Regions from separate parts of the Lysinibacillus sp. OL1 genome, predicted to be linked through region 2. Evidence: riboswitches for the same ligand, from Rfam matches in the RefSeq annotation. Region 2 holds a riboswitch; the other holds the start of a gene.
The links. A riboswitch is a leader RNA that binds a small molecule or an ion and turns the genes downstream of it on or off. The one in region 2 is predicted to bind cobalamin.
Positions count from the first base shown of each region.

Region 1: it holds a riboswitch for cobalamin, as region 2 does, so the genes downstream of both, EW028_RS11135 (hypothetical protein) here and cobT (nicotinate-nucleotide--dimethylbenzimidazole phosphoribosyltransferase) in region 2, are expected to answer to the same signal.

Region 1 covers NZ_SJDS01000005.1:103,772-109,865, forward strand. Annotated here, with positions in the region: gene EW028_RS11115 (putative RNA methyltransferase) at 1-135, opposite strand, end outside; gene EW028_RS11120 (MATE family efflux transporter) at 138-1,505, opposite strand; gene EW028_RS11125 (tyrosine-protein phosphatase) at 1,640-2,407, opposite strand; gene EW028_RS11130 (ABC transporter substrate-binding protein) at 2,553-3,503, opposite strand; gene EW028_RS11135 (hypothetical protein) at 3,487-4,044, opposite strand; cobalamin riboswitch at 4,203-4,400, opposite strand; gene EW028_RS11140 (glutathione peroxidase) at 4,525-5,070, opposite strand; gene EW028_RS11145 (hypothetical protein) at 5,152-5,706, opposite strand; gene ytvI (sporulation integral membrane protein YtvI) at 5,797-6,094, shown strand, end outside.
Region 2 covers NZ_SJDS01000001.1:4,334-10,427, reverse strand. Annotated here, with positions in the region: gene EW028_RS00045 (methionine gamma-lyase family protein) at 1-498, opposite strand, end outside; gene EW028_RS00040 (trimeric intracellular cation channel family protein) at 840-1,445, shown strand; gene cobT (nicotinate-nucleotide--dimethylbenzimidazole phosphoribosyltransferase) at 1,497-2,552, opposite strand; cobalamin riboswitch at 2,645-2,820, opposite strand; gene EW028_RS00030 (ABC transporter ATP-binding protein) at 2,917-4,611, opposite strand; gene EW028_RS00025 (ABC transporter A family member) at 4,651-5,913, opposite strand.

The DNA of each region.
Region 1 (6,094 bases), on a different contig from region 2:
GGAATGGTTAGAAGTACAAACCAATCTCCCCTGCTCATAGACATGCATTGATTGCTGACAGATTGGACAAGCAAAAAGGGTGATATGTTGATCCATTAATGCCGCCCCGATCGCACGTTTCGATAATGCGCCCATTTCTATGCCTCCTTTTTGTCGTTCGGTGATACAAGAGCATAACGCTCCCATTTACGACTTTTCCATCTAAAGTATACGATAATTGCCCGCACCCATTCATCTGCTGAAATGGCTAGCCAAATTCCGACCAAGCCCCAATCCAATACAAAGACAAATAAATAGCCAAGCGGCAGGCTCATGCAAACCATTGATAGAAAACCAATTTTCACAGGGAATCTAGCATCCCCTGAAGCGCGTAAAGAGTTAATGACCACGATATTCATTGTGCGACCAGTCTCTAGCAAAATACTTAATGCTAACACGGATGCCCCAATCTTAATGACTTCTGGATTATCAGTAAATACCTGCATAAGTGGCTTACGGAATAGCGTAACGACTGCGACCATAATAATCGTAAAAACAAATGCTGCACGAACACTTTTCCATAGCTGATGATACGCCTCATCTTTTTCTCCTGCACCTACATGACGACCAATAATAATGGCTGTTCCTGTACCAATGGCAATTGCAAATAAATATGTAAACATCGAAATATTCATAGCATATTGTCGTGCTGCTAGTGTTTCTGCTCCTAAGTATGTCGCATAATATAAAAAGATGATTTGGCAAAATTGATAAAGTACCTGTTCAAACGCAGATGGTAAACCAATGTTTAGTATTTTCCTCACATATTCCTTTGAATACTCAAAATAATATTGTAACTTTACGCGCACTTCCATTACCTGATACAGTAACCAGAAAAATACTAGGACGGCTAATCCGCGACTAATGACAGAGGAAATAGCCGCTCCTTTCACACCAAGCTCTGGTAAACCTAAATTCCCAAAAATAAGACCGTAGTTTAGCACAACATGTAAGACGTTCATGCCAAGTGAAACGTACATAGTTTGTTTTGTCCAACCATGTACACGAATAATTGCAGCTAGTGCATTAATAATAGCCTGTAGGAAAATAAAACTCCCAATGATGGCTAAGTAACTTTGTGCATAGTGGAGTACTTCTCCCTGCAAGTTCATCATTGTCATTAAATGTCTCGCAAAGAAGAAAAATAAAATACTCATTAAAAGCCCAACGACCAAATTCATCGTGATCGCTAACGCCGAGATCTTGGCTGCTTCAAAAAAGCGTCTGGAGCCTAAATACTGAGAAACAACAATAGATGCACCATTGCCCACTACCTCCAGAATCAAGATGGCAATATGGATATATTGATTGGCTGCACCTACTCCTGATACAGCATTATCTGATAAAGCACTGAGCATAAAAGTATCGGCTAATCCCATCAACATAAATAGAAAAACTTCTAAGAAGATTGGCCATGTTAAATGGAATAGACTTAACTTATTTGTCTCTTTAATTGTGTCTGCCAATACTTTCACTTCTCCTATTTTTTCTTAAAAATCTATTGTATCTTATCACAAATATTCAGACTGTAAAGAGATTTATAGGAAGACAGCGCTTCCACATAAAAAATCCCTCTCACATCGTGTGAAAGGGTCCATTTTTAAATCAAGCAATAGGATTGTAATTGCTCTCGTTTTTCAATTGTTAGGCCAAATTCCTGCTCTAAAAACCCATTCTTTGAACCATAGCGACGATCCATCGCATCCAACGCTGCTTGTAAATAGTCTTCACGGGCGGACATTAAGGCATAAAATTGCAGTAGTTCTTGCTCATTATACTGATGCTGAATAGCCTGAGCCATTCTTTCTACCATCGGACGTAAATGTATATTAGTATCTAAATAATCCTCCATGATAGTCTCCTCAGGTACATCTAAAGCTAGTAAAATAAGTGCTCCTCCAATACCCGTTCGGTCCTTACCAACTGCGCAATGATGGACAAGACCTAGATTATTAGGATTTTGAATCGTTTGCATTAACTCTTTAAATGAAAGATTGTTAAAAGGCATTTGTGCATAAAAATCCCGAAACATCTCAGGGCTTACCACTTTATAGAAATCTCTACCACCAGCATTGGTAGGCATTTCAAAAGCATGATTACCCTTCGCTGGGATTTGTATATATTGAGCATGCGAGAACACTGGGTTAGGATTATGATACGCCTCATTGTTATCGCGATAATCAAAAATGGTTTTAATCCCTAATGTTTCAAATAGCTCTTTATCTGCCAGTGTCATTTTTCCAAGAGCAGCTGAGCGGTAAAATAAACCTTTTTTTATCCTACGCCCATCTTTTGTCTTATATCCACCCATGTCTCGGAAATTATAGACTGCCTCAAATGGAATTACCTTTGTCTCTAATTGCTCCAATCACTACACCTCCTAAGATTATTAAGCATACTTACTTTTATTTTAAAGAACAAACTACATTAATTCCAATTTTCACGCTAGGTAATAATTTAAACCACATAAAAAATGCTAGCTGAATGGCTCACAGCTAGCATGGAAACATTTCTTATTTAAATAATTCGGGGTACACAGCTTTCGCTACTAATTCTACAGCTTCACCAATACGCGGACCAGGTCGATTAGAGATATCTGTATCGATGGACAATACCGCTTTGTTTTGAATAGCTGTCACAGTATTCCAACCATCTCGTTCAAGAATTTCTCCTATTGGATCTTCTGTATCGTTTACTGTTGTTAAAATAACATCTGGATTTTTCGCAATAACATCTTCCTCATTCACTTTTGCCCAGCTATTCAAGTCAGAAAAAACATTATTAACATTAGCTGCATCTAATATTTCTTGCTGGAAAGTGCTAGAGCCTGCTGTATATATGTCTGGCTTAGGGCTAACCTCTAAATAAACATTTTTCGGCGTTTTTACGTCCTTCACCTTCGTTTGTACTTCAGCAATTTTCGCCTTGATCTCTTCATTTAATTTATTTCCTATATCAGCAACATCCATCACAGCAGCAATTTGTTCGATATCTCCATAAACATCATCGAAAGTTGTCGCAGATTGAATAACAAACACTTTAATTCCTGCGTCCTCAAGCGGCTTTAGGGCATCCTTATCACCGATTGTATAAGCAATGACAACATCTGGCTTTAACGCTATAATTCTTTCACTGTTAAAGTTCGTAGTATCAGAGACACGTTCAATTTTTTGTGCTTCCTCTGGATAAGTATCGTACTCAGTTGCTCCTACAATTTTATCGCCAACACCTAAAGCAAACAAAATTTCAGTATTACTTGGTTGTAAAGATACAACTGTTTTTGGTACTTCTTTAAACTCTATTTCCACTCCACGGTCATCTGTCACTTTATAGCTTGTTTTCTCTGAGTGTTGTGTATCTTGCGAAGCATCTTTATTTTTTGTATCTTCAGCAGTGCCACAGCCTGCTAATACCAGTGCAAGTAAGAGCACTGATAGCCATTGGAAATTAAATACTTTCTTCATTGTTATTCTCCTTTTTCTTTTTCATTGGGTAGGATTTACTAATAAACGGTATTTCAGCTATTCCAGCTTGCTGATTCATAAAAACAGCCATGACAAAACATACATTAGCTAATAAACCAAGGTAATCGAAAAGAATAGCAGGAACCTCTCGTTCTTCTGATACTTTGTGTAAAGTACGATATGATTTTTTTGCTTCACTGCGACAAAGATGTAAGGCTGCAGCGGCCTCTGTTCCTTGAGGTAAAACAAAACTTTGAATCTCTTCCTTCACATGGCGAACGTAAAAATCATAACGCTCACTTAACCAAGATAAATCCTCTTCAGTTACTGCTAATTTCCCACGAACTGAGCCATTCACATGATACGCCATAGGTAACATAAGCAATAAATCCTCAGCAACGACTTGAACATCCTCTTTTTTTACCGCAGCTAATGCAACTCCTAGATGTGTTGTAAGGCTATCTGTTCGAATTTCAAAATCGACCGTTGAAGCTTTCTCACGCATAAATGGATAACAAGAATAACGGGCATCTTTTTTCACTTGCTTCCCCCCTATTTTCTATAATGAAAAATTCTTATTTGAAAGGCATAAAAAAGTCGCTCCTTTTTGCAAAGGAACGACAAAAATAACATAATGAGCCATCAAACTGGACAAAGCCTATGTATTTGCCGTATATCCTCCTAGCTTCCGAGAAGTTTTTATACGTTCAAATAAAGGTCGGTCTCCTGGCTTGTACAGTTCGTCACATGAAACGAATGTGTTATAAAGGACCTTCCCATCTTCTTTGAGACAGTGGTAAATCTTTATAATGGCTGCACTTACAGTTGCGGAAACAGCTCCGGTTTTTCACCGGATTCCCGATTATGCTAATTAGCACCTTTATTCTGCAAGAATATTTCATTTGTAAAGCAGTTTATCATATATGCTTCAGAAAAAATAGCTGTACTCAGTTTTAAAATATAGCAATATTTCTACTTGAAGAGAAAACCCTAACAAATTTTTACATTATTAAGAAATTTACTATAATAGTGTTTCAATTGCTTTTTCAATATCGAGCTGTGAATCTGTTGGTTCAAAGCGTGAGACGGTCTTACCATTAGCATCTACTAGAAATTTTGTAAAGTTCCAGCGAATATTACGACCATCTAAAAAGCTTGGGGCAAGTTGAACAATTGCTTCTGCCAACATTTTCTCCTGCATACTTGCCTTCCCAAACTCTCGGTAATCCACTTCATGCTTTAAATAATTAAAGAGTGGATGGGTAGCCTCTCCATTTACCTGTACAAGCTCAAAAATCGGGAATGTGACCCCATAGTTTACCTTGCAGAGATGCTTAGTTTCCTCCCCATCTTCAGGATTTTGATGGCCAAATTGATCACAAGGGAATCCAAGAACTACAAAATTCTCTTTTCCATATTTATCATACATTTTCTGTAAGTCTTCAAATTGATATGTAAATCGGCATTGGTTTGCCGTGTTAACAATTAACATTGTTTTTCCACGATATGTTTCCATCGATAAAATTTCGCCATTAGGCTTCCGAACTAGATAATTATAAATGCTCATGCCATAATCCCCTTTTTTCATTCATTATAGTTGACTATTCTACCACTCATCAAAGAATTTGCACAAAAAAACACCACCTCGCTACTTTGAACGGATGGCTGACTTATACTTCTTTTTATATTTAGCATCTTGTTCTTCATTAATTAAACGATGGGCAATATCTAATAATTTCGAGTCATTTGTTTGATCATATAGCTTTTTAAATGACATAATAATATCCTGACGAATAAGAGATGGCTGTTTTTCATCTATACATGTTTGAAATCTTTTAGCTAGATACGATACAACCAAATCTCTTTGTACTGGACCCGCTTGTCCAATTTTCCAAATTGCTTGTAATGCATGCCTTGCTGTAGCAGATTGCTCATCGTAAGTCACAGCCCAAATCTTTAAAAAATCCTCCAAGACCCTTTCTTCTGGATCACTTTTTGCAGCTAAAGCGCATAAAATTTGTGCAGCACGTGCACGAGAATAACCATTATTGTATGTAAGTGCTTTTACTAGCTGTTCCCAAACTGCATATGTCCAATCTACAGGTTCCTGCATAATTTTCATTAATTCCTCGTAAGATTCATATTGAATATCGCGATCATGCTCTGTTAAATTACTAAAAAGTTGCAAAATCTCTTTTTCCATAATTCATCCCTACCTTTATTGATTCAGAACGTAATAAAATTTGATTTATGGTACACTTAACTTAATTTTTTTCGCAAAGAAGGTGAGTTTATGAATAAATTTAATGCTAGGAAATTGATTTTTCGGTTGATTGTGATTATATCCCTACTTCTAGCTGCGTATTTTGTTATCCCAGTGTCCATGCCTTTAATCCTTGCTGGGATTAGTGCATTTTTCTTAGAACCACTTGTCATGTTCGTTAAACGGAAATGGAAAATGTCACGGAAAATAGCAGTTGCTTTTATTTACATAGTGAGTGTAATAGTTATATCTATTATTTGTTATCTGTCCATTACCCAAATAATGACACAAATAATTTTACTGTCTAAGCAAGCTCCCTATTATATTT
Region 2 (6,094 bases):
GGTTTGTGCTGTAATAGCAGCCTCGACACCTGCCCAATCAATAACCTGATTATCTAGTAAATCCACATGTCGATAACCGATTTTATAATCTTTCAGTGAACCTGTATCTTTTTCACCACCATCGACAATGGATTGCAATGTATCATATGGCTGACCAGAAATATAAAGCAGCTCATCACCAGGACGTAAAATACCGAATAGACTAAGCGTAATTGCATGTGTCCCTGAAATAATTTGTGGTCGAACTATGGCTGCCTCTGCACCAAATACTTCTGCATAAACACGCTCTAGATTATCCCGTCCCTCATCATCATAGCCATAGCCGTTTGTTGGATGTAAATGATAATCACTTACTTGATGCTTTCTGAAAGCTGCTAGCACCTTCTGCTGATTGTAGAACGCCATTTCTTCTACCTTGGCATGATAAGGCCGAACTTGTTCCTCTACTTTTTCCGCTAACGATAGCGTTTCTGTTGATAACTTTGATGTAAACGTCATTCTTTCTTCTCCATTTCATAATGTCTCGCATTTCAATCAGTAAGATTTATTGACTATCTAAATTGACTTCAATCACTCTAGAATTCCCTAACCAACTACTGTTATATGAACGCTTTTGACGAATGTTTTTCTTTATTTTAATCACATTTTATCAATTTGTATGTGCACCTGTAAAACTTGCCTATTGTTTCTAAGGGCATTTTACGCTAAGCTAATGTGCGGACTCATTTCAAGAAGCGTATTTAATGACCGATTTTGGCTATTAAATTCATAGATTCTGTTACGTAAAAAGTCTTTTAACTTTTAAAAAAGTTTATTTATTGATAGAAGGGGTGAAAGGGATGGCTTGGGAGGTTTTTAGTATTATAGGAACAATTGCCTTTGCTATTTCGGGGGCAATTATTGCCATGGAAGAAGAATACGATTTATTCGGTGTATATATACTTGGTATTGTGACTGCTTTTGGTGGAGGAGCTATCCGAAATTTACTCATTGGACTACCTGTCACAACACTTTGGGGACAGGATATGATGTTTCAAATAGCGCTTGCTGCGATTACGATATTCTTTATTTTTCCCCATCATCTGATTCAACATTGGCATCGTTGGGGTAACTTCACAGATGCGATTGGCTTATCAGCATTCGCAATTCAAGGCGCACTCTATGCTGTCAAGCTTGATATGCCAGTAAGCGCAGTCATTGTAGCTGCTGTTTTGACAGGTTCAGGTGGTGGAATTGTACGAGATTTATTAGCTAGAAGAAAACCATTAGTTCTCCGTGATGAAGTTTATGGGGTTTGGGCAGCTCTTGCTGGATTGTTAATCGGCTTCGAGGTTTTTACAGGGGATATTTTCCTTTATATTTTATTCGCAGTAATTACAGCTTTACGTATTCTTTCCTATATGATGAAGTGGCGCTTGCCATTACGAAAATTAAATCGTGCATAAATACCATTCAGCCAATGACCAAAAATTAAGTCATTGGCTGTTTTATTGTTTTTATCTTTTTAACAACTGCATTGATTCTTCTAAAGTCACCATGTTTTTCATCATCGAGCAAGCTGCATCTAAAATAGGAAAGGCTAAGGCTGCTCCAGAACCTTCGCCTAAACGCATATTCATGTGCAACATTGGTTCAATGCCTAGTAAGGCAGCGGCAATTTTTGCCCCTGGTTCCTCTGAAGCATGGGAAGGAATGATATAATCGATTACTTTTGGTTCGAGCTTATAAGCAATGAGGGCGGCTATAGTCGAAATAAATCCATCAATGACAACGGGTTTAAGATGGGCAGCTGCGCCAAGAATAATACCTGTCATCGACCCTATCTCTAACCCTCCAACCTTAGCCAGAACATCAATAACATCATTTGGATTAGGCTTATTTAAGGTAATTGCTTTTTCAATAACTGCCGCTTTATAGGCAATGCCTCCTTGGCCTACTCCTGCACCAAACCCCGTTACTTCGATAGGGTTGCATCCCGTCAAAACAGCTAATATCGCAGCACTTGGTGTTGTATTGCCGATGCCCATTTCTCCAGTCCCAAGTACATCAGCACCTTTTATGATTTCCTCAGTGGCCACACGGATTCCTACTTCTATCGATTGAATGGCTTCTTGTTTGGTCATAGCGGGACCTTGTGCCATGTTATCTGTACCATATTTAATTTTATGAATAAGGACACCTGCATCAAGTGGAATATCTCCTTTTACCCCAACATCTACTGTGACCACCTTTGCATTGGTAATGCCAGCAATCGCACAAACGCCTGTACCCCCCTTAGGAAAATTTAATGTTTGAAAGACCGTAACATCTTGTGGATTCGTGGTTACACCTTCCTCGCAAACACCATGATCTGCAGCACAGACAATCATCACTTTTTTGTCGACCATCGGATATAATTGTCCTGTTATACCAGAGAGCTGTACGGCAAGTGATTCTAGTTTACCCAAGCTACCTGGGGGCTTACAAAGCGCATCAATCCGCTTTCTGGCTTGCTCCATACTTTTCATATCAGCCCCCTGAATGTTTTGAATCGTGTCTTGTAATAATTGCATGATTATTTCTCCTCTCGTTCTCATTAAGACAAAATAAAAAGTCTGTAGTTTATTGTCATGACAAATAAACTACAGACTTTTCCATCATCTATATCTTCTAAAGCATGTAGGCAGGTCTCCTGGCTCAAGTTCAACACCTCATAGTACCTTCCCAGCAATTTGCTAGTGGCATACACTATGAAATTCCCTTATACAGTGGCGGGTCCGCTAAAGCTTTTCACTTTATTCCCTATTCTCCCTAGTGGGCACCTATTGCTTTTATGTAATTATGTTAAATCTACTTTACAACTTTTTTAGTGTCAAGAGGAAAAAATTTTTTGAGTGTTAACTTAGTAACACCACCTATTCAAACAATATAGGCTTATCAAGAGCTTGTAACAACTAATGAATCCCTCTCATTCACTTGATGCTTATCAACTTCAAAAATTTTATCTGCTTCACTTATTAAAACAGGGTGATGAGTAACCAATATAACAGTCTTTTGTTTTTCTTTATTTAAATATAAAAGTAATGTTTCTATATTTATTTGATTGTCTTTATCAAGCGCAGAAGTAATCTCGTCAAACAAATAGATATCCGCATCTCTTAGAAGCGATCTTGCTATTGAAAGTCTTTGCTGTTGCCCAGTAGATAATTCAAGCCCGTTATGCCCTATAAGAGTTTCAAATTTATAGTCCAACGTTTCTATATATGAATAAATGTTAACCATTTTACAAATTTGAATTAATTCTTCGTCCGTTGCATTCGGCTTTGCTAATAACAAATTTTCCCTTATTGTCCCTGTCATTATAAAATGCTCTTGCGTTACCAAACATACCCTTTTTCTATAAACATCAATAGGAATATATCTAATATTTTGATTGGATAGAAATATTTCACCCTGATAATTAATGTATAAACCTGATAATATATTCAATAATGTCGATTTACCTGATCCGCTTTCTCCCTTAATCAATACAATTTTCTTCAAAGGTATTTGGAGATTTATATTTTCTAAAACTGGAGATAATGCATTAGTATAGGTAAAGCTTACATTCCGTAATACTATTTTATCTTTTCTAAAATGATGCGAAGAATTTACATAGTCAGGTACTTCTAATTTCTTTAGATGATATTTATTGTCTTGCATTAAGTTTTTTACTCTATTTACAGACACAATTGCTTCTTGTAAAAATGAATTTAGTTGAGAAAATCTTAAAAATGACTGACTAAAGTTATTGGCATAGGTAGTGAATGCTATTAATACTCCTAACGTGAGGCTTCCTTTATAAATAAAGTAGGCACCTATAATAAGGATAATCAAATAACTTGTAAAGTTTATTAATTCTATTATTGATGCTGATTTTATACTTAAACGCATTTTATCAAGAGTATTTTTGTATAATAAGGTAATTTTCTTTTGATAGTTATCTATTGCGTTTGTCTCAGTATTAAATATCTTAAATAATTTAAATGATGACAGTAATTCTCCCAAATAGGTTAAATAAGAATCTAAATCTTCTTTGATGGCAGTATCCATCATCCTTATTTTTCTTCCATAATATTTAAAAATGATAAGTGCTAAAGGACAAGCTATGAATAAAATACTAGCTAAAATAAAATTAAGATTTATCAATATTACTAACACAATTATTATGCTGATAAAATCTACAACAATATTTAAAAACTCTGATACTACTTCAGAAAATGCCTTTGTATCATTTTCTATTTTATTCATCAGTTCACCTTTTGCTTTTAATTGATACTCATCCATGTCCATAGCCATGATTCTTTTTATTATCTTTAACTTAATATCCATTTGTAGATAGCAGGCAAATTTCGTTAAATAATATTTTTGGATTACTTTAAAAAATAAATTAAAAAGAAACAAAAAAGCCATAAACACTATAATTATGAATGCTGAATTGAGGTCTTTTACTGTTATAGAATCAATAAATTTACCAAATAAAAGGGGGTGTACTATACTTAAAATCATAGAAATGCCCATCAAAATATTTACTTGAAATAATTTTGCTTTGTATGGCTTTGTATACTTAAATACCTCACCTAATATTTTCATGAAATAATACTCTGTCTCCCTAATTTAGTTAAGGTTTTCTTATAACCTTTTGATATACAGATAAGCATTTTTCGGTTCTTCCTGTAATATATGTAGAAACTTTTCCATATACGGATCTTTTTCATTACTTATGAACAAATTTTCTACTGACTTCTTTTTCGCCTCACTAAAGAGCATGCTTTTATTTGTGTATATAACCTTTTGCTCAATTGTTCTTTTTAAAACCTCATAGCAATTAGTTTGTTCCTTGTTTTCCCACTGTTCATTCATTAATGTATTTATCATGTCTTCTGTAATATTATAGCCATAGTTAAATTCAAAAAATTTATTAGAATACGGGCGTATTTCAATGATGTCGCCAGAGCTACTAATAATATTTTCTAAACTATTGTTATCTGGAAGGCTAAAAACCCTCGTTATTTTCAGCGTGTGATACGGAATGTTGTTGACACCAAAGCTCTCCATTATTTGAGTAATGTCTTTATAAACATTCGCATAATTCTTCATTTTTTCTATACTTACACCTTTGTATTGGACAGTAAGCCCGTTATATTGATAATTTTGATAAGGCTTATTTGACAGCTCTTCTTCTTTATATCCATTATAAAAATGTAAGCTTAATAGAACGAAAAGCATCATACTGGTCATAATTCCAGCAACCCACTTTTCCGTTTTATTGGTGGCCTTCCTGCTGAATAAAATCGCGAACGATATAGAACACAAACAAACGGATAAAACACCTATAACATTTAAGTAATGAATAAAATCTGGATACATAAAGTTAAGAGTTGGAGCTAAATATTGAATCGTTTCTAGTCTATAACCATGCATTAGCATTAATAAAAAATAAATGATGACAATTAAAATTATAGACACTGCTTGACTTTTAAAAATTGTTGCCATCAAAAATGGAATGGATATAGTAAATAGCTGAAAAATAAAAACGATAAGTAGAATTTTATATATTGGTGTCTCTACATATACAAACTTTACAAAACCAACTAGTAACATAATTGCAGGGGTGGTCAGAATAAAGCTGAAAACCCATTGCCATAATAAAAGCTTTCCATTCGATATTGGGGAAATCATTAAAATTTTCTCTACATGATATCTTTGATGCAAAGTTATAATTTGAATCGTTAATACACTTGAGAAAATCCCATATAAAGGAATCAATGCTTGAGCATCACTGACTGTAAAGAAATACTGAGAGATACATAATAGAATGACGATAGTATAATAAGTCAACAAATAATCACTTCGTAAGACCACTTTCGACCAAAATAAAAAGATATCTCTCATTTGTCATTCACCCTTCTTTTAAATAGCAACACATTTCCAAACATAAATAGTATGCCAATACTTAGAAAAATACCTCTCTTTACATTAAATAGCAGGTCAGTCATTTGATGTTGTATAAAATCAGGATTGAACCATATAGAAAAATAAGGAGAATTTAAATAAATGCTGAATACCAAATATA